One region of the Intestinimonas sp. MSJ-38 genome, then DNA from elsewhere that is predicted to be linked to it. Evidence: riboswitches for the same ligand, from Rfam matches in the RefSeq annotation. Region 1 holds a riboswitch; the other holds the start of a gene.
What was found. Region 1 has a riboswitch for cobalamin ahead of KQI26_RS06940 (glutamyl-tRNA reductase). Riboswitches for the same ligand answer to the same signal wherever they lie in the genome.

Region 1 (7,020 bases):
GGTCGATGTGCTCTTCACCTTTTTGCAGCAAAGTTTCATACACAGGCAGGACGGTGTAGGGGACCTGCATTTCGTTCAGGGCCTCTTCCAGATGGGGGCCGGCCTTCTTGGCCCGGGGGATGAGGGCACGGTCCTCCGGTGTGAGGAAGCCTGCGGCCTTCATTTCCGCTCCCAGGGCTTTGCCGCTGTATTCCCGGGGCACAAAATCGGCCCGCAGCCCCTGCTTTTGTAAAGCCCGAGCGGTCTGACTGCCCACAGCGGCCAGTTTTTTGCCAAAAAGAACCCGGCTGTCCAGGCCTGCTTCCCACAGCCCTTCAAAGAAACAGGCCACACTGTGGGGGCTGGTGAAGAGCAGGGCGGTGTAATCCTTCAGATCGGGCAGGAAGAAGGGCAGCTTTTCCCGTGCAATCGCCGGGAGCAGGTCGGCCCGGGCCCCCAGCTCTTCCAGGCGGTTTTGCAGGAGGGAGCCCTCTTGCCGGGGACGGGTCACCAGGATGTGCTTCCCCTTGAGAGGCAGGGCATCGAACCAGTCAAACTGAGGGGACAGGGACGCCACCTTGCCCACCAGCAAAATGGCGGGGGAAGTGACCTTTTTTTCCTGTACCGTTTCTCCCAGGCGGGAAAGGGTGGTGAGGATGGTGCGCTGATCCGGCCGGGTGCCCTTTTCGATGATGGCTGCCGGCATCTCTTTTTCCATGCCTGCATCCAGCAGGCCCTGGGCGATCTGAGGGGCGGTGGACACCGACATGAGGAAAACCAGAGTGCCCTGGAGCCGTACCAGGGCGGGATAATCCAGCGTCAGCTCTCCGTCCTTCTTTTTGTGGCCGGTGATGATGTGCAGGGAGGAGCAGAAATCCCGGTGGGTCACCGGAATGCCGCCGTAAGCCGGGGCGGCCAGGGCCGAGGTGATGCCGGGGATGACCTGGAAGGGAACCTGCTCTTTTACCAGCTCTTCCAGCTCTTCGCCACCACGGCCAAAGAGGAAGCAGTCGCCTCCTTTGAGCCGCACCACATCCTGTCCCTTCTTGGCTTCCTCCGCCAGGATCTGGTTGATCCGCCACTGGGGCACGGGATGCTCTCCCGACCGCTTGCCCACATCGATTTTTTTGCACCCCGGGGGAATGAGGTTCAGGACCCCTTCGCCCACCAGACGGTCATAAACCACCACATCGGCTTTTTCCAGGGCTTCCCGTCCCTTGCAGGTGAGCAGACCCGCATCTCCCGGTCCGGCGCCCACCAAAGTTACTTTTCCTTTTGTCATTTGCCCCTCCTTGCAGCCATTGTCCGGGCCAGTGTAATCCCCAGTTCTTCTGCGTCGGTCACAGAGCCGCGAATCTCATCGATCTCCCAGCCCGTTTCGTCCCAGTATAGGCCCCGCAGACGGATGGTTTCTCCATCCACCTGGGCGTAGGCCGCCACCGGAGAGGAGCAGCCCCCGTCCAGAAACCGGACAAAGGCACGCTCGCACAAAGCGCAGGCGGTGGCATCCTTGTCCTCCACTTCCCGGAGCAGGGAACGGTCAAAATCCTCCCGGCCCTGGACAGCCAGGATGCCCTGACCGGCGGCGGGCAGCATTTCCTCCGGGGAAAACAGGCGGCTGATCCGCCCTTCCAGCCCCAGGCGGCGCAGTCCGGCAGAGGCCAGCACCAAAGCGCCGTAGTCCCCCCGGTCCAGCTTTTCCAGGCGGGTGAGCACATTGCCCCGCACCGGTTCCACCCGGCAGCCGGGGAAGAGCTTTTCCAGCTGGATGCGTCGCCGGGCGCTGGCGCAGCCGATGGGCTTGGCCAGATCCAGCTCTGTTTGTCCCTGGGGCAGCACCAGAGCATCCCGAGGATCTTCCCGCCGGGAATAGGCCAGGATGGGAAGGCGGGGGGCTGTTTCCATGGGCATATCCTTCAGGCTGTGGACGGTGATGTCCGCCCGCCTGTCCAGAAGGGCCTGGTCCAGTTCACGGACAAAAAGGCCCTTGCCGCCGATTTTGTCCAGAGTGCGGTCCAGGATCTTGTCCCCGGTAGTTTTCATGGTAACCAGCTCCACCTGATAGTCCGGGTGGTGCTTTTGGATGAGATCGGTGACGATCTGGGTCTGGAGCACCGCCAGCCGGCTTTCCCGGCTTCCCACAAGCAGTTTTTTCATTGTTCCAACAGCCTCCTGATCTGCCCAGCCCGCTGGGCGACTGCGGCGTGATCCTGGCCGTCGCCGGCAACGCCGATGGTGATGGGCCCGTCCTCGATGAGGGCGGGAAAATAAAAGGTGCATTCCTCCCGCCGGTCGGCCACGCTGACAAAGGCCCCGGCCTGTTTTGCCAGTTGTCCCGCCAGGGCATTGACCTGCCGCTCGTCGGTGGCGGCCACCAGAAGAAAGGCTCCCTTTTCGTCCCCCGGGGCAAAAGTGCGGCGGGAGACGGTGGCAAGCCCCTGCTTTTCCAGCTCCAGAATATCCGGGTGGAGGGTGGGGGCGATAATGTGAAGGGCAAAAGCAAAGCGGGAAAGGGTGCGGCACCGGCGGGCGGCAATGGCGCCGCCGCCGATGACCACCGCTTTTTTTCCTTGGATATCACAAAAAAGGGGAAAGTGTTTTTTCTGCTCCATGTTCAGCACCCGGAGACCCGCTGGGCCCGATAGCGTTCCCATTTGTGCAGATCCTGCCGGTATTTTTCCACGATCTGCTGGGCCTGTTGAAGCAGCACTGCCCGCTCCCGGGTAAATTCCTCCCGGCCCAGGGTGTCGATGTCATAGAGGGCGGCCTTTTCGCCGCAGGCGGGATCGATATCCCGGGGCACTGCCAGGTCGATGAGATACCGGGGGGCCTTTGCAAGGCGGGAGAACTCCGCCCAGTCCACAGTATAGTGAGGGCTGGAGGTGGCGCTGACCAAAGCGTCAAAACGGGGCATCTCCTGGTAGCGCAGGGCGTAGTCAAAACTCGCCGCCCCTTCCGGCACCTGGATCTGGCCGTGCTTATACTGACGCAGGGTCATGCTCACCGAAAAACCTTGTTCCAGCAGCCGGGAGCACACCAGGCGGCCGATCTCCCCGTTGCCGATGACCAGCACATTGCGGGGAGCATCCGGAGCGTTTTGCAGGATCTCCAGCGTTTTGGTGGCAACCGATGCTTCCGAGCGGGTGAAGCGCAGGGTGGTTTTGATCTTTTTGGCGGCCGTGACAGCGGTGCGGAAAAACACCTCCAGCAGGGAGTCGGCGCAATGCTCTTCCCGGGCCAGGGTGATGGCGTTTTTCACCTGGGTGATGATCTGATCCTCTCCCCAGATCTGGGAGAGGGCGCCGCTGCCCAGAAGGCACAGATGGTCAAAGCACTCTTCGCCCTGGCGCACTTTGTAAAGGCCCTGGCAGTCTTCAAAGGGCAGATTGGCCGCCTGGCAGAACAGGGCAAAGGGATCGGGGGAGAAGCCTTCCCGGCAGGAAAGGTAGATCTCGGTGCGGTTGCAGGTGGAAAGCAGCACCGCTCCCTCCACCATCTCCATGTGGAACAAGGCCTGGAGGATCTGCTGCTGGCGGCTTTTGGCCAGGGAAAACCGCTGGCGGATGTCGATACCGGCCATGGAATGGTCGATGCCGGCCATGGAAATATTCAAAAAAACACATCTCCTGTCTCATGTGAGGATAAAAGGCAAAAGAAAAGCCCCGGCGGAAAACAGGCCGGAGCAGACCTCCCCCAGGGAGATCAGACCGCTCATTTTCCGTATCCGCGCAAAAAATGAAGGGCGACGGTGAAGGCAGGTGTTCTGGCTTTGCGTCATGGCGCACCGCCGCCTTCCCGGAAAACCAGTGGCCAGGGCGGACACTCGGCGTTTACAGCAACGGGATTGCGCGGGATTTGCACCCGGCTTCCCTCTTGGCCCCAAGGGGACCTTCACCGCGTTTGGTTGTTTCAGGCCGGGAACATTCAGCCCCAGTCCAATACCTTATTATATAAAAGCCGATCTGCCTTGTCAAATAAAAGGGGTGGGCAAAAGTCAAAAAAAACCTTGCAATGGAGCGGGAATTTTGGTATTATGTAGCTAATTTATTTTATAGCGAAGGAGCGACGACTCTTGGATGAGCCGCCTTTAACCGGCACCGAGCCGGGACGAAAACGAAAGAAGGATTTTGCCGCAGCTTGCTTTGGCGCCGCCTGATGGCGGGGTCTGTGTTTGCTGCGGCTTTTGGTTTTGTCCGAACGGCGCTTTTTTGCGGAATACCCATATTTATTTTTTAGGAGGAAGATCATTCAATCATGGACAGTCACAGTATGCTGCTTATCGGAGTTCTGGTGGTTCTGATCGCCATGTCGGCTTATTTTTCCGCCACCGAAACGGCCTTTACATCCTTCAACCGCATCCGGCTGAAGAACATGGCCCAGGCGGGAAGCAAAAAGGCTCAGTTGGCTCTGAACCTTTCGGAGAACTACGATAAGCTACTTTCCACCATTCTCATCGGCAACAACATCGTCAACATTTCTTCGGCTTCCCTGGCCACCGTCATCTTCACCAAGTATTTCGGCAATGCCGGCATCACCCTTTCTACTGTGGTGATGACCGTTCTGGTGCTGATCTTCGGTGAAATCTCCCCCAAGAGCCTGGCCAAGGAATCCCCCGAGCGTTTTGCCATGTTCTCCTCTCCCATCATGCGCCTGCTTTTGTGGGTGCTTGCTCCGGTGAACTGGATCTTTATGCAGTGGAAAAAACTTCTTTCCATGGTGTTTAAAGCCCAGGAGGACAAAGGCATCACCGAAGAAGAGCTGCTGACCATTGTGGACGAAGCCCAGAATGACGGCGGCATCGGCGAGCAGGAGGGCGAGCTGCTGCGTTCGGCCATTGAGTTCCATGAGTTGGATGTGTCCGATATCCTCACTCCCCGGGTGGATGTGGTGGCTGTTTCTGATAAGGATACTCCTGAGGAAGTGGCGGAGCTGTTCCGCTCCACCGGTTTCTCCCGTCTGCCCTATTATGAGGACACCATTGACAATATCCTGGGCGTTATCAATCAGAAGGATTTCTACGGCCGGAAAGATTGGAAAGCTCCTGTGAAGGAAGTGGTCAGCTCGGTGCTCTTTATCACCGACTCCATGAAGATTTCCCGTCTGCTCCATCTGCTTCAGCAGAACAAGGCCCACATGGCCGTGGTCACCGATGAATACGGCGGCACCGCCGGTATCGTCACACTGGAAGATGTGATCGAAGAACTGGTGGGCGACATTTGGGATGAACATGACGCAGTGGAAGAAGAGGATTTCGAGAAGATCGCCGAGCGCCGTTACCGTGTGGAAGGCAGCGCTGATCTGGAGGAAATGCTGGAACTGTTCGGCATGGAAGAAGATCCGGAGCTGGATGTGAGCACCGTCAACGGCTGGGTGCTGGGCGTGCTGGGCCGCATCCCCAAGGAAGGGGAAGTGTTCCAGTATGACAAGCTCACCGCCAAGGTGACCAAGGCCGATGAGCGCCGGGTCATTGAGGTGGAAGTCAACGCCGACTGATTTTTATAAAAGAACAAAAAGGTCCCGGGCTTCGGCTCGGGACCTTTTTGTTCTTCATTATACCCCCCCCGGGGGGTGGCTGATAATATGACGGTAAAAGCGAAAAACAGAAAAGAAAAAGTCCAGTATTTACAGGGGAGAAACGGTTGACAAAGAAGAATGAGCGTGCTACCATACAGTCAGACCCCCTCCCAGGGGGGTGGGGGATAGGAAAGGAGAAATCCCATGTCGAGACATTATGATAAATCCCTGGACAACCGGCTGGCCGCTATCGAGGGCCATGTGCGGGCGGTGCGCCAAATGCTCACCGAGGACAAAGAGTGCGAAGACATTCTTTTGCAGCTGTCTGCCATTCAGGGTTCCCTGGAGAAACTGGGGAAGATCATTTTGAAGGATCACCTGAATAATTGCGTAAAGGAAGGCATCCAGCGGGGAGATACCCAGGTGCTGGAGCGGTTCAATCAAGTGCTGGACAAATATCTGTAAGGTGCCGGCCAAAGGAGGAGAGGACAATGCCCAACCCCAAGGAGAACACCATGCATTCGCATGAGCACAATCACGAGCACGAAAGCTGCGGCTGCGGTCACGACCACGGCCATGACCACGAGCACGAAAGCTGCGGCTGCGGTCACGACCACGGCCATGACCACGAGCACGAAAGCTGCGGCTGCGGTCACGACCACGGGCACAATCACGAGCACGAAAGCTGCGGCTGCGGTCACGACCACGGCCACGATCACGAGCACGAAAGCTGCGGCTGCGGCCACGACCACGGCCATGACCATGAGCACGAAAGCTGCGGCTGCGGTCACGACCACGGCCACGATCACGAGCACGAAAGCTGCGGCTGCGGTCACGACCACGGCCATGACCATGAGCACGAAAGCTGCGGCTGCGGTCACGACCACGGCCATGACCATGAGCACGAAAGCTGCGGCTGCGGTCACGACCACGGCCACGATCACGAGCACGAAAGCTGCGGCTGCGGTCACGACCACGGCCACGATCACGAGCACGAAAGCTGCGGCTGCGGTCACGACCACGGCCATGACCATGAGCACGAAAGCTGCGGCTGCGGCTACGGCCACGGCCACGGCCATGACCATGAGCACGAAAGCTGCGGCTGCGGCCACGATCATGGTCATGAGCATCATCACCACCATCATCACACACCGTCGGTCGGAAGCCGCCGGAAGGTGTATATCATCGATGGCTTAGACTGCGCCAACTGCGCCGCCAAAATCGAGCGGAAGATCAACCAGCTGGAGGAAGTGGAGGAGGCCACCCTGACCTTTGCCACAAAACAGCTGCGGGTCACCGCCAAAGATCCGGACGCCCTTTTGTCCCAGATGCTGGAGATCGCCCGCAGTGTGGAGGGCACCGCCACCATCACCCCTCGGGGGGAGGGTGTACCCCGGGGAATGCGCCGGAAGACCTACCGCATCGACGGTCTGGACTGCGCCAACTGCGCTGCCAAGATCGAAGGGAAGATCAACCAGCTGGAGGAAGTGGAGGAGGCTACGCTGACTTTCGCCACAAAACAGCTGA
Region 2 (7,020 bases), on a different contig from region 1:
AGAAATGTACGATTTTAAGAACGCTCCTCATCGTAAAAATCAGGGCTGCATCAAGTGGGATAAGGCCGATGTCCTCTATGGCTGCGGCGTGGCAGAAAACCTGCTGCCCATGTGGATCGCCGATATGGATTTCGCTGTGGCCCCTCCCATTGTGGCCGCTCTGCAGAAGAGAGTGCAGAATCTGGTCTTTGGCTATGACTTTTTGACCGATGAATATTATGAAGCCGTCATCGGCTGGATGAAGCGCCGCCACAACTATGAGATCCAGAAGGAGTGGATCACCTTCACTCCCGGCATCGTCACCGCTCTGCATATGGCAGTCAACTCCGTCACCGAGCCCGGCGACGAAGTGCTGATGTGCTCTCCGGTATACGGCCCCTTCTTTGGCGCCGCCACCGATGAAGGCCGTGTGCTGCTGGATGTGCCCCTCCATGACGAGGACGGCTATTACACCATGGACTGGGATGCCATGGAAAAAGCAGTCACCCCCAAGACCCGGGCCATGCTGCTGTGCTCCCCCCACAACCCCGGCGGCCGTGTGTGGACCAGAGAAGAACTGGAAAAACTGGACGCTTTCTGCGAAAAGCACAATATCTTCGTCATCGCCGACGAAATCCACAACGATCTGGTCTTCTCCGGCGAGCACATCGTCTACGGCAATGTGTCCGAGCACGCCAAGATGAACTGCATCATCTGCACCGCCCCCAGTAAGACCTTCAACCTGGCCGGCATCCAGGGCTCCAATATCCTGATTGCCAACGAGGAAGTGCGGAAGAAGTTCCAGGCTCAGGTGGCCAAGGCCCATGCCAGCGCCAACGTCTTCGCCGGCCCCGCCACCATCGCCGCCTACAACGAAGGCGAGCAGTGGCTGGATGAGCTGATCGATGTGCTTCGGGGCAACTGCCAGTACTTTGTGGACTTCATCCACGAGCACTGCCCCGAACTGAAAGTGCGCATGAACGAAGCCACCTATCTGATGTGGCTGGATTGCCGCGGCCTGGGCATGACCGAGGAAGAGCTGGGCAAATGGTTTGCCGAAAAGGTGGGCATCGCCGCCAATGTGGGCTCCTGGTTCGGTCAGACCGGCACCTGCTTCCGTCGGCTGAACATGGCCTGCCCCCGCACCTTTGTGGAGGACGCCTGCCAGCGGATCGAAAAAGCTGTCAAGGAACTGCGCAAGTAAAACTGGCCTTTGGCCTGAAATAAGAAAAAAGCACCCCAAGGGCTACTCCTCACAAGGACATCTTGAGATCAACCCAAGAATGACCGATTGAGAGAAGCCCTGGGGTGTCTGCCCCAAATGTTTCAAATGGGGGGAATGGCCGCAAGCCACAACAAGATGGCTTTCGGCCATTATATATATCATGGGCATGATAGAAATCGAAACAAGTCAATTTGTTGGTTTTGTGCCGCACGGGGATATAATTATACTTGCAATCAGCAAAATATTGCCTTATAATAAATAAAGTGTAAAGTAAATAATATTAGGCAGATACGATGAGAAACTTGTGTGACACAGGTGCTCTTTATCATAAGCCGGTGAGAGTCCGGCGCGAAAGGCCGTGTTCGTCGTGGGACGTCAGCCGGCAGTGATCGTACATCAGGGAGCATCCTCTTGGGAGTCGTAGGCTGTTTTGTATCCATGCGGTCTTTCCGAAGAGGAAAGACCGTTTTTTTATGCCAAAATAAAATATAACTTTTTGTGGCCGCAGAGGAAAATTCGGGCGGCTGAACAAGGGAATCGGGTGAGAATCCCGGACGGTAACCGCCGCTGTATGCGTGATGTCCGCTGCTCGTCAACGAAAGTTCGCCATTGGGGACGTGCCCTGAGAAGGCAGAGCAGACCGGCGAAGGCAGGAATACCCTGCCCCAAGCGCAAGTCAGAAGACCTACAAAAAGAGACAGGCCAGGTGTGGGACGCTGCACTTGGCATTCGTTACGCAGAAAAACGGCTGCGGATCCTGAGATCCGCAGCTGTTTTTTCAGTGAGGGACAGAAATGGCGGAAGAAATCAACAAAAATCAGCTGCTGGAGCAGAAAAAAGCGGTGTTCGACATGATCGTGGAAGGCCCCAAACTCCCCGGAGAGGCGGAGGCGAAAGAGGACGATCCGTACTCACTGGACACCGAGCGAGGCGCGCAACTCTACGCATCTTTTTCTGATGACGAGTTGCTGGAACTTCTGCGCGGAAGTGCCCAGCGTCTGGGACATTCTCCCTCTCAGAGGGAGGTGCATTGGATCCTGCGTGCATATCTCAAAGCTCGTTTCAAAAATTGGCCGAGGGCATTGCGTGCAGCGGGATTGAGCCGGTCGGCGGGTCGGGGCGGAACATCCTCAGAGCAGATGTCTCAGAAGAACGAGGAGTACCAGCAGATGCTCAATCAAATTCGAGGCATGGCGGAACAGCTGGGCCGAATCCCACACCCGTCGGAGCTGCCTGAGATATGCCGGAAACTGAAAAAACGCTATCGTACCTGGGGCGAGGTTTTAGCTGCTGCCGGAGTTGAGGAAGCAGTGGCTGTCCATCTGCAGAAAGAAGAAAACCTAAAGGATGATGAGCTGCGTATGCTCCAAGAATTGAGAACCCTCGCGGAAAGGCTGAATCGCTCGCCCCTTCGCGGTGAAGCGGAGCAAAGCCTGCGGGAATCCCTGCTCCGGCGTTTTGGATCGTGGCGGAACGCACTCTATCAGATCGATCTGGAACCGGTTCGGCGCATCACCCCCTTTGTGAATGCTCCGCTGCAGCGGGAAAAAGACAAGCAGAGGGCAACCCACCGGCAGGAGCTATACGACTGCCACTATCGGCTTTTGAAGCTGGATCCCCAGACGCAAGCAGATTTGGCGTTGGTACGGAAACTGGCGCAGCAGCTTGGGCATCCTCCCGGCCGCAGAGAGGTACCGGCGGAGGTCCGCATGCGCCTGCAAAAGGTCTGCGGCTCCTGGTCAAACGCCCTGTTTCAACTGGGGTTACAGGAAAAGCGCGGCAGATTGCGGCAGCGTTGATTTACTTTTGCGAGGTGAGGAATGCAGATGAAACGAAAAATAAGCTACCGGCTTGCCCATATTTTTCTGGTGCTGCTGGGCGTCAGCTTTTTAAGTTTTCTGCTGATGTATGTGTCGCCGGGCGATCCAGTCCGGGCCATGTACGCTGTCAGCGGCAGTATCCCGTCGGAGGAAGTGCTGGAACAGACCAGAGAGGAACTGGGACTCAACGATCCGTTTTTCATCCAGTACGGCAACTGGATCTCCAACTGCCTCCGGGGAGACTTCGGCACATCCTACTCAAAGGGCGAAGCGGTAGCGACCCTTTTGATGGAGCGGGTCATGCCCACCATTCAACTGGCGCTGCTGTCCCTGGTGATCATGGTTCTTGTGGCCGTACCCATCGGCGTATACTCCGCTTTGCGACAGAACAGCATACTGGACTATCTTTTGCGGGGTACCACATTTATCAGCATTTCCATGCCTAATTTCTGGGTGGGATTGCTGCTGCTCTATGTGGTGGCCATGAAGCTGGGATGGCTTCCGGTGGTGTCCAACCAAATGAACTTCCAGCGGTTGATTCTGCCAGCCGTGACATTGGCCATTGCCATGGCGGGGAAATACGCCCGACAGGTTCGGGCGGCTATTTTGGAGGAATTGCGTCAGGACTATGTGGCAGGCGCCAGGGCCCGGGGGCTGTCGGAACGATGCGTGCTCTGGTGCCATGTGCTTCCAAACGCTGTTTTGCCCCTCATCACCATGCTGGGGCTGTCTTTGGGCTCTCTGCTGGGCGGTACCGCCGTGGCGGAAGTGATCTTCTCCTATCCGGCACTGGGCAGCCTGGCGATCTCCGCCATTACCTCCAGAGACTATCCGCTGATCCAGGGCTATGTACTGTGGATTGCCCTGATCTATATGGCGGTCAATCTGGTGGTGGATCTCTCTTATAACCGGCTGGATCCCCGGCTGAGAAAGGAGCTGCAGACATGACCGCTGCGAAAAAGCGTTTTTTGGTGTTTGGCTTGATGGCCCTGGCCATTCTTCTTGTGGCGGTACTGGCCCCTGTCATTGCCACCCATGATCCCAACAGCTCCGTTCTGGCGGATGCGGTACAGTCCCCCAGCGGAGAACACTGGTTTGGGACAGACAAAATGGGGCGGGATCTGTTCTCCCGTGTCATTTATGGTACCAGAACCTCCATTTTATCCACCATGGTACTGGTGCTCAGTATTCTGTTTGTGGGCGGTACCCTGGGCATCGTGGCCGGTTATGTCGGCGGCATGGTGGAAACCGTCATCATGCGCGTTGCCGACATGATGGTCTCCTTTCCCGGTATGGCTCTTGCCATTGCCCTGGCCGGTATGCTGGGCGGCAGTATCATCAGCGCCATCCTGGCCATTATGGCGGTAAGCTGGACGAAATATGCCCGCCTGGCCCGCAGCCTGGTGCTGAAGGTCAAACACCAGGACTATGTGCTGGCTGCTCGGATCTCCGGGACCCGGGAGCGGGACATCCTGCTGCGCTATATGGTGCCGTCAGCCCTTCCCACACTGGTCATCACCGCTGCCACCGATGTGGGAGGTATGATGCTGGAGCTGGCCGGCTTCTCTTTCCTGGGCCTGGGCGCCCAATCCACCTCCATCGAGTGGGGATATATGCTCAATGAGGGACGGGCCTATATGGAATCGGCACCGTGGCTGATGGTATTTCCGGGACTTGCTATCTTTCTGACGGTGGTGATCTTCAACCTACTGGGGGACAGCCTGCGGGATATCCTGGATCCCAGAGAGGATGAGGCGCAGCCCCATTCAAAATCAAAGAAAAGAGGAAACAAGATGAAGCGTTTGAAACATGTATCCACAAAGGTTGCCGCCCTTCTGGTTGGAGCGATGCTGCTCTCCGGTGTACTCACCGGCTGTGGCGACACTCCGTCTGCGAAACAGGCGGAGCAGACTCACCTGAACTTCGGTTGTTACAGTTACTCTGACTCTCTGGACCCCATTACCACAGTCAATTCCAGCTGGGCCGGCATGCGCTACGGCATCCTGGAGTGTCTGTTCCGGTTTGACGATCAGGTGGTGGCCCAGCCCTGGCTCTGTGATACCTACGAGGTCTCCGACGACTATACCACCTGGACCCTGCACATCCGGGAGGGCGTGCAGTTCTCCAACGGAAACCCTGTGACTCCCTCCGCCGTCCAGGCCGCCTTTGAGCGGCTGTATGCCGAGACCGACGCCGACCGGGGCGGCACGGGCAACTCCAATCCCGAGGTCTATCTCCCTGAGCCGGAGCTGACCGCCGATGACGAGGCAGGCACGCTCACTGTGATCTGCCAGCGCCCCACTGGAAATCTGCCCGGTATCCTGGCCTATCCCTATTTCTCGGTGATCGATGTGTCGGTGGTGGAGCAGGGCATCGTCAGCACCGGTCCTTACAAGCTGGACAGTATGAAGGCCGGTGTGGGCGCCGAACTCTCCCGCAATGAGCACTACTGGAATGGAGAAGTTCCCTACGATACCGTTTCTATTCTTTTCATCGAGGACAGCTCTACCAAGGCCATGGCGCTCCAGAGTGGGGACGTGGATCTGGTGGAAAATATCACCACCGCCAGCGATCTGGAAAAGCTGGAAGCGGACAAGCGCTTTTATGTTTCCACTGCCGCAGGTGTTCGCACTGGCAACTCCTATATGAATTTCAACGGCCCCCTGGCAAACGACGCTTTGCGGCAGGCGGTTCTTATGGCGCTGGACCATGAGACCATGTGCAATGTAACGGTGGCAGGTATGTACACCCCGGGCTTTGCGGCACTCCCTTCCTCTCTGTCCTACAACTACGACCAGCTTACCAATCCCTATCCCTATGATGTAGAAAAGGCCAAGAAGACCCTGGATGAGGCTGGGATCGTGGACACCGACGGGGATGGCATCCGGGAACTGGACGGTGAGAATATCAATCTGGTCTATCTGGCCTACACCAGCCGCAATCTCAACGATTTTGCCCAGGCCATTGCCCTCCAGCTGGAGGAAATCGGCATCGGCGTTACGCTGAATGTCAGCGACTATGACACCATCACCGCACTCCAGAACGCCGGAGAGTTTGACCTGGTTACCGCCAACACCACCACTGTGGGAACTGGAGATCCCCAGGATTTTCTGGGTGGATGGTACTCCGGGAATTCTCAGAACTACGGATATTACCACAATGAGGAGTACGATGCCTGCTTTGAGGAGCTGGAGGTGACCACCGATCAGGCACGGAGACTGGAACTGATCACCCGGATGCAGCAGATCCTCATCGACGATGCGGCCACCATCATCCACGGCTATTATAATAGCCGGATGATCAGCTGGGCGGATCGGGTCACCGGCGCGGAGATCGCCACCATCGACTACTATTGGCTCACCAGTGATATTGCACCCGCGGCGGAGAAAAGCAGCAATGCTTGAGATCAATGGGCTGACGGTTGCTTATGGAGAGCGCCTGGCATTGCGGAATTTCTCTCTTTCCATGCAGGAGGGAGAGATCGTAGTCCTGGTAGGTGAGAGCGGCAGCGGCAAGACCACCGCCATCCGCTCTATTCTGGGGCTTCTGCCGCCGGGAGGAGCCGTGACCGAAGGAACGATTTCTTTTGAAGGCCAGCAACTGCAGGGACTTTCACCCCGGGAGTGGAAAGCGCTGCGGGGGAAGAAACTCTCCATGATCTTTCAGGATTCCGGCGCCATGCTCAATCCCATCCGCACCATAGGCTCCCAATTCCGTGAATATATCCGTACCCACAGCAGTCTGTCCAAAAAAGAGGCGGGGGCGCTGAGCAAGGAAATGCTGGAACGGATGGGGCTTTCCGATCCAGAGAGTATTTTGGGAGCCTATCCCTTTCAGCTCAGCGGAGGTCAACGCCAGCGAGTGGGTATTGCCATGGCTATGACCTTCCAGCCAAAGCTCCTGTTGGCGGATGAGCCCACCAGCGCATTGGATGTGACTACCCAGGCGCAGATCGTCCGGCAGATGCTGGAGCTGCGGGATACCTATGGTACGGCC

Region 2: linked by a shared signal. The riboswitch ahead of KQI26_RS13725 (homing endonuclease associated repeat-containing protein) and the one ahead of KQI26_RS06940 (glutamyl-tRNA reductase) in region 1 are both predicted to bind cobalamin.

Annotation. Positions count from the first base shown of each region.
Region 1 is NZ_JAHLPO010000008.1:96,811-103,830, forward strand. It holds gene cobA (uroporphyrinogen-III C-methyltransferase) at 1-1,261, opposite strand, end outside; gene hemC (hydroxymethylbilane synthase) at 1,258-2,136, opposite strand; gene KQI26_RS06935 (bifunctional precorrin-2 dehydrogenase/sirohydrochlorin ferrochelatase) at 2,133-2,591, opposite strand; gene KQI26_RS06940 (glutamyl-tRNA reductase) at 2,594-3,592, opposite strand; cobalamin riboswitch at 3,715-3,887, opposite strand; gene KQI26_RS06945 (HlyC/CorC family transporter) at 4,234-5,472, shown strand; gene KQI26_RS06950 (metal-sensing transcriptional repressor) at 5,698-5,958, shown strand; gene KQI26_RS06955 (heavy metal translocating P-type ATPase) at 5,985-7,020, shown strand, end outside.
Region 2 is NZ_JAHLPO010000031.1:8,494-15,513, forward strand. It holds gene KQI26_RS13720 (MalY/PatB family protein) at 5-1,183, shown strand; cobalamin riboswitch at 1,684-1,912, shown strand; gene KQI26_RS13725 (homing endonuclease associated repeat-containing protein) at 1,999-3,003, shown strand; gene nikB (nickel ABC transporter permease) at 3,031-3,972, shown strand; gene nikC (nickel transporter permease) at 3,969-6,428, shown strand; gene KQI26_RS13745 (ABC transporter ATP-binding protein) at 6,421-7,020, shown strand, end outside.